3 regions of the Cohaesibacter marisflavi genome follow, and region 3 is predicted to be linked to each of the others. Evidence: predicted binding sites of a transcription regulator. Region 3 holds the regulator's gene; each other region holds the start of a gene.

Region 1 (2,274 bases), 2.0 Mb from region 3:
GAAATGGGCCTGTAGCTTTGAGACCCGATCATCAAGCCGCGTCACATCTTCCATCAGGAGGGTCACTTCGCGCTGGATGATATGGGCCTGTTCGCGCATGCGGGCATCTTTGAGGATCGACTGGATGACCTGAATGGACAGGGTCAGCAGGGAAGGCGAAACGATGACAATCCGCGCCCGATGTGCCGTTTGCACCACATCGTCAAATTGCTCATGCAGATCGGCAAACAGGCTCTCGGATGGCACGAACATGAAGGCCGTATCCTGCGTTTCGCCCACGAGGAAATAACGCTCCGATATATCCTTGATATGCTTTTTGACATCACTGCGAAATCGGCTACGGGCGGCCTTGTCTTCATCCGGATTGGCCGCTTCCTTCACCGCCGTCCAGCCTTCAAGTGGAAACTTGGCATCGATCACCAACACGGCCGTGTCATTGGGAATATGGATCACGCAATCAGGCCGCTTGCCGTTTGATAAGGTGAACTGGAAATCATAGGCATGCTTGGGCAGGGCATCCTCGATAATGGCTTCCATGCGCCCTTGTCCGAAGGTGCCGCGCGCCTGCTTGTTGGCAAGGATCTGCTGCAGTTCGACCACCCGTCCGGAAAGCTCGGTGATGTTGCCTTGCGCCTTGTCGATCAGGGCCAAACGCTCATGCAGCGCCCGCAAATGGTCGCCTGTCATCTTCTGTTGATTACCAAGGCTCTTGGTTACCGTCTGGCTCAGCCGGTGGCCCATGCCGTCCATCCGGTTGGTCAGAGCCTGCGACATCTCTGTCTGTCGTGTCGAGAAGATCTCGGCCATGGTTTGCATGCGGCCCGTCATCTCGGCTTGAAGCCGGGAGAGTTCATCCACCTGTGCTCTTTGGCGGCGGGCCTGTTCCTGCGCGTCAAACAGCTCCTGCGCTCGCACGGTATTCTGCCGCGACAGGCTGATGAGAAGCCAAAGGACCAGTAGCCCGATCAAGCCCAAGGCGCCGATCAGGATCTGGAAGGTCGTTATGCCATGCTGGCCCAGTGTGATCACAATGTCATTCATGGCGCGACTATAGAGCGATTCGGAAGCGGAGCGAAACAAAGTGTGAACATGGATGTGTGTGCTTTGGTCGGAATTGGTTAGAAAAGCATAGGAATTTCCTATTCTTTCGCGCCTTTGAGATTGACGCTTGAAGCTGAAAAGCTTATGTCAGCTTCATGGCTGTGATGGATATTGTAACATTGCCGGATCCGATCCTGCGAAAGCAATCGCTTCCGGTTGAGCGCGTAGACGATGAGCTGCGCACTTTGATCGACAACATGATTGAAACCATGTACAAGGCCCCGGGCATTGGCCTGGCGGGCATACAGGTGGGCGTGGACAGACGCCTCTTCGTGATGGATGTGTCCCGCGAAGAGAATTCCCCCATCTGCATGATCAATCCAAAGATCATTTTTCAGTCTGAAGAGCTGAATACCCACGAGGAAGGCTGCCTGTCGATCCCTGAATATTACGCAGAAGTGGATCGTCCCAAACAGGTGACGATGGAATTTCTCGATCGCGATGGCAAGCCGCAGACCCTCGAGCTGGATGAGCTGGCCGCAACCTGCGCCCAGCATGAGTTTGATCATCTCAACGGGGCTCTCTTCATCGACTATCTCTCGAAGCTGCGCCGGGATCGGGTGATCAAGAAATTCACCAAGCTGGCTAAACAGAAAGAGAAGATCGTCCTGTAACGGTCTTCCATCATCACTGCAACGCAACGAGGGTATGCCATGCTGCGCGTCGTCTTTATGGGAACGCCGGATTTTTCCGTTCCGACCCTGATGGAAATTGTCGGGCAAGGCCATGAAGTGGTCGCTGTCTATAGCCAGCCACCGCGCCCGGCCGGTCGCGGCATGGAAGAACGCAAGACGCCGGTGCATCAGGCCGCCGATCAGCTCGGGCTTCCTGTCTTTACGCCAACATCGCTGAAGTCTGAAGAGGAGCAGGAGAAATTCCGTGCTCTTGATGCGGACGTGGCTGTGGTTGTAGCCTATGGCCTGTTGCTGCCCAAGGCCATTCTTGATGCGCCTCAAGAAGGCTGCCTCAATCTGCATGGCTCGCTTCTGCCGCGCTGGCGCGGGGCAGCTCCCATCCAGCGTGCCATCATGGCGGGCGATGCAGAGACCGGCGTTCAGGTCATGCGCATGGACGAGGGGCTCGATACCGGCGACATCTGCATGTCAGAGACCATCCCAATCACAGGACAGATGACGGCTGAAGACCTGCATGACAAGATGATGGTACTGGGAG
Region 2 (2,274 bases), 250 kb from region 3:
CTCAAGATTGGGAATGACACCTTCAAACGGTTTGGTCGTCTTGTAGGATCGCGCCCCGTCATCATAAACAAAGAGCACCTTCTCCTTGCCGGTACCATAGAGAATGACTTCCTGCGCCTTGAAGGGCAGCTCGATCCAGGGAACCGTAAGAGAGAAATCGAAATGCTTGGCCAACGCCTCCAACGTCTGGCGATAGAAGGGAGACGAGGTCTTGGACCAAGGCGCAATCGCCCCATCCTTGATGCTCCGGGAGTTGTCAGGGATGACGAGCTCGGGGCTCACCTGAAGTTCACTCCCCAGACCATCACAAACAGGGCAGGCGCCGAACGGATTGTTAAAGGAAAAGAGCCTTGGTTCGATCTCCGGAATGGTGAAACCGGAAACAGGGCAGGCGAACTTCTCCGAAAAAGTAACCCGCTTGGCTTCCCCATTCTCTTCCTTCTGATCCACCATTTCGACGATGGCCAGCCCATCGGCCAACTCCAGAGCCAATTCGAGCGAGTCGGCAAGGCGTTTCTCGATGCCTTCCTTGACCACCATACGGTGAACGACAACCTCGATATTGTGTTTGAACTTCTTGTCCAGCGTCGGCAAATCGCCGTCATCATACATCTGCCCGTCAATCCGGAAGCGCGTGAGCCCGCGCTTGACCAACTCGGCTAACTCCTTGCGGAACTCGCCCTTGCGCCCACGCACAATGGGCGCCAAAAGCAAAAAGCGGGTCTTCTCGGGCAGCTCCATGACACGGTCCACCATCTGGCTGACCGTCTGGCTTTCAATCGGCAAGCCTGTCGCCGGACTATAAGGAATACCCACGCGCGCGAACAGAAGGCGCAGATAGTCATAGATCTCAGTCACGGTCCCGACTGTCGAACGCGGGTTACGCGAGGTCGTTTTCTGTTCGATGGAAATGGCAGGAGAAAGCCCCTCAATGGAATCCACATCGGGCTTCTGCATCATTTCAAGAAACTGGCGAGCATAGGCCGAGAGGGATTCAACATAGCGTCGCTGCCCTTCGGCATAGACGGTATCAAACGCTAGCGAGCTTTTGCCGGAGCCAGACAGGCCGGTCATGACCACGAGCTGATCGCGCGGAATATCAAGATCAACATTCTTGAGATTATGTTCCCGGGCACCGCGAATCGATATCGCTTTCATCGAAGGTGCAACGGACACTTTTTTATCAATCGTCATGTCAAACAGTCTTTCTATCAGCGCGAGGCAGGCGTCTGGTTTTCACCCGACTATGCTTTACGATGCCTGGAGAGCCAGAGATCACAGCTCCCTTGGCAACGGGTCACATTTTTCTCCCGATGCAATATCGGTTTATAAAAATCAAGGCAATGGCCAATTTTGATTGCTTCCAATCATGGTCATGTTAGGCGCAGGGCTTTTATTTGTACCTGATTTGTTCTATGTTGTGAACCTATTCATTGCAACACGACTATGCAAATTACGCATGAACCAAAGGATGGGGATTGCGCCAAAGCCCATATGGAAGTCAGCAGCGAAGCCGCATATGCTGTGCCAAAACCCTGATCGGATCATCAGGACACAGCAAAGAAACAAAGGACAAAGCAATGGCCGGTAGCGTAAACAAAGTCATTCTGGTTGGCAATCTGGGAGCAGATCCCGATATTCGCAGAACTCAGGATGGCCGCCCGATCTGCAACCTGTCTGTCGCCACTTCCGAAAGCTGGAAAGATCGCAACTCTGGCGAACGGCGCGAACGGACCGAATGGCACCGCGTGGTCATTTTCAATGAGGGCCTGTGTCGGATCGCCGAGCAGTATCTCAGAAAAGGCTCAAAGGTCTATCTGGAAGGCCAGCTGCAGACGCGCAAGTGGCAGGACCAGAGCGGACAGGATCGATATTCCACAGAAGTCGTCTTACAAGGCTTTAATGGCAACCTCACCATGCTGGATAACCGCGGCGAAGGCGGTGGCGGTGGCGGATTTGGCGGCGGCCAGTCCGGTGGCGGCGATTTCGGCGGCCCTGGTGGCGGTGGTTATGGTGGCGGAAACCCGGGCGGCTTCGGCGGCGGCGGGCAGGGCCCTTCAGGGGGTGGCCAGCCTTCTGGTGGCTTCCGCGACGAAATGGACGACGATATTCCGTTTTGATGCGTATCCCATCACAGATAAAGAATCAAAAACCCGGCTCAATGCCGGGTTTTTCCTTTAAAGATCTATTTTTTAGCCAGTCGTTACAACGCATATCGGTTCAAAGGATCTCGAGTAACTCAGTGAGATGAAGTCAGCTGCGCTTCGACCGATT
Region 3 (2,274 bases):
TGTTGGCGGTATCTTCGGCGTCTTTGGCTATGCACTTTGCTGCCTTGTACAGCTTATTCCAAACTTCGGCCCGGGGCTTGCCTGGACGGACTATCCGGGCATATGTGTGTTTGTTTCAGCTGTCGTTGCGCGCCTCATCTGGGGCAAAGCCGGCCTGTTTGGCAAAGCTGAAGAAGGACGTTCTTTCTTCGATCCAAGCGATGCCATCAAATGGTTGCCCTTCCAGAGCACCAAGGGGCAAATTGCCCTTATCGGCGCAGGCGTTGGTCTTCTGGGTGGTTGGCTCGGCATCACTTATGGCGGCACCGGCGCCCTGTTGGCTTTCGGCTTTGCAGCAGCCAGCCTGATCCTGCTTTCGCTCGGCCTTGCTGTGCCTGTAACCCACCACATTGCGCTTCCTGCAGCCATTGCGGGCGTTGCATCTGGCAGCATGCTCTGGGCTTTGATCGTAGGCATCATTTGTGCCTTTCTGGGTGAATTGTGCGCCCGCCTGTTCCTGGTTCATGGCGACACACATATCGATCCTCCGGCTACAGCCATTGCAATCATGACCTTTGTCCTGAACGGACTGACCGCCCTTGGCTTCTGGGCAGCAATCCCTCTGCCACTTTGATCATGGATGACTGAAGCACAATCTGCTGATTTCGGCGTGGAGACTTTATTCCCCACGCCTTTTGTTTGCCACCATGTTTGACTGCCCCGTGAGAATCATGGCCTAACCCACCCCAATCAAAAGCCAAAATGTGCTCCCCGAAAGACCGGGCAACCGCACAATTCCCTCTTCCTATTGACAAATCAGGTCTTTTTCACGCTTGCAGAACACAGCAAGAACATGTATAGTTTGTTCGTGATTTGTGCCACTGTTGTTTCGCTTATGAGAACAAAGCGATCGCGGAATTTGGAGAGGGAAATGCTAACACGCAAACAGCATGAGCTGCTAATGTTCATCCATGAACGCATCAAGGAATCAGGCGTTCCCCCCTCCTTTGACGAAATGAAAGACGCTCTGGATTTGCGCTCCAAGTCAGGCATTCACCGCTTGATCACGGCGCTTGAGGAACGCGGCTTCATTCGGCGCCTTCCAAACCGCGCCAGAGCGTTGGAAGTTCTCAAGCTACCAGAAGCGCACAAACCAACGCTCAGCACGCCAAGCCGCGGCTTTTCGCCCAGTGTGGTGGAAGGTGGTCTTGGCAAATCGCGCCCGAGTGAGCCGGTCGAGCCGGAAAAGACAGAAGAAGTCTCCGGTGTGTCGGTGCCGGTCATGGGCCGCATCGCGGCGGGGGTTCCCATTTCTGCCATTCAGCACCAATCCCACAGCGTGTCTGTGCCGGTAGAGATGCTGCGCGGTGGCGAGCATTTTGCCCTTGAGGTTCGTGGCGACTCGATGATTGAAGCGGGCATTCTGGATGGCGACACAGTGGTCATCAAAAAATCAGATGACGCTGTTTCAGGTGATATTGTTGTCGCACTGGTCGACGATGAAGAAGCAACGTTGAAACGCATTCGCAAGAAAGGGGCTTCCATCGCGCTGGAAGCTGCCAACCCGGCTTATGAAACACGTATCTTCGGCCCAGATCGGGTTCGGGTGCAGGGCAAGCTGGTCGGACTGATGCGCCAATATTGACGCAAGATCTTCCAGACACATCGAGAATTCATCTAATGCGCCCAAGGGCGCATTTTTCATATCTATTCTCTCTTGGACATCAAGCGACTTTTAGCGTCTCTCCGGCATCCATGGGCGTTTGCCAACGGGCAGAGCGGCAATCGCCTCGATCTGCCAGTGTGGATTTTTCTCCGGCTCTGATGTCTTTTCTTCCCCAGCGGACCCATCAATGTCAAAATAGTCCTCAGCCAACCGCGCAAACAGACCTTGTTCATCCTGTTTATGAAGATACAGAAACTGCGCACCGGATTGTGACAACCTGTCGGCTCCGATCACGAGCGTTGGCCCCTTGCAGCTTTGGGGCACCGGCAAACGCGACACAATGATGTCTCTAAGCGCGCATTCCTCAGAAAAAGCCGACGCTTTGTTGACGATAGCCAGAGACAAATCGCTCCTCCCTGCCGCGGATGTATTCAGAGACGTCACAAAACAGGCCTGCCTATCACATGCGCTTGTTTGCGATAAGAGCAGATTTTTTTTCGGCTCTCGGTCTTGACTATCACCATCCCCCAGAGCACGCGCATCCCCATCAGCCCTTAGAACAGACCGATAGTCGAGCGTCATCCCGCGCCCCCCAGTCCTTTGCCAATGCCCCTCGATATCGCGACTGG

Evidence for each region. The regulator LexA, encoded in region 3, represses DNA repair genes until DNA is damaged. The targets are predictions, from matches to a motif close to TGTTCNNNNTGTGTTCNG.
Region 1: ACKPCT_RS14180 (DNA recombination protein RmuC) is a predicted target of LexA. The motif match lies at 1,073-1,090, and genes of this name have one in related genera.
Region 2: uvrA (excinuclease ABC subunit UvrA) is a predicted target of LexA. The motif match lies at 1,399-1,416, and genes of this name have one in related genera.

The regions. Positions count from the first base shown of each region.
Region 1 is NZ_OY762534.1:2,889,032-2,891,305, reverse strand. It holds gene ACKPCT_RS14180 (DNA recombination protein RmuC) at 1-1,041, opposite strand, end outside; gene def (peptide deformylase) at 1,197-1,715, shown strand; gene fmt (methionyl-tRNA formyltransferase) at 1,758-2,274, shown strand, end outside.
Region 2 is NZ_OY762534.1:1,097,615-1,099,888, reverse strand. It holds gene uvrA (excinuclease ABC subunit UvrA) at 1-1,194, opposite strand, end outside; gene ACKPCT_RS06150 (single-stranded DNA-binding protein) at 1,581-2,120, shown strand; gene ACKPCT_RS06145 (cation diffusion facilitator family transporter) at 2,240-2,274, opposite strand, start outside.
Region 3 is NZ_OY762534.1:843,883-846,156, reverse strand. It holds gene ACKPCT_RS05065 (permease) at 1-613, shown strand, start outside; gene lexA (transcriptional repressor LexA) at 911-1,624, shown strand; gene ACKPCT_RS05055 (ComEC/Rec2 family competence protein) at 1,715-2,274, opposite strand, start outside.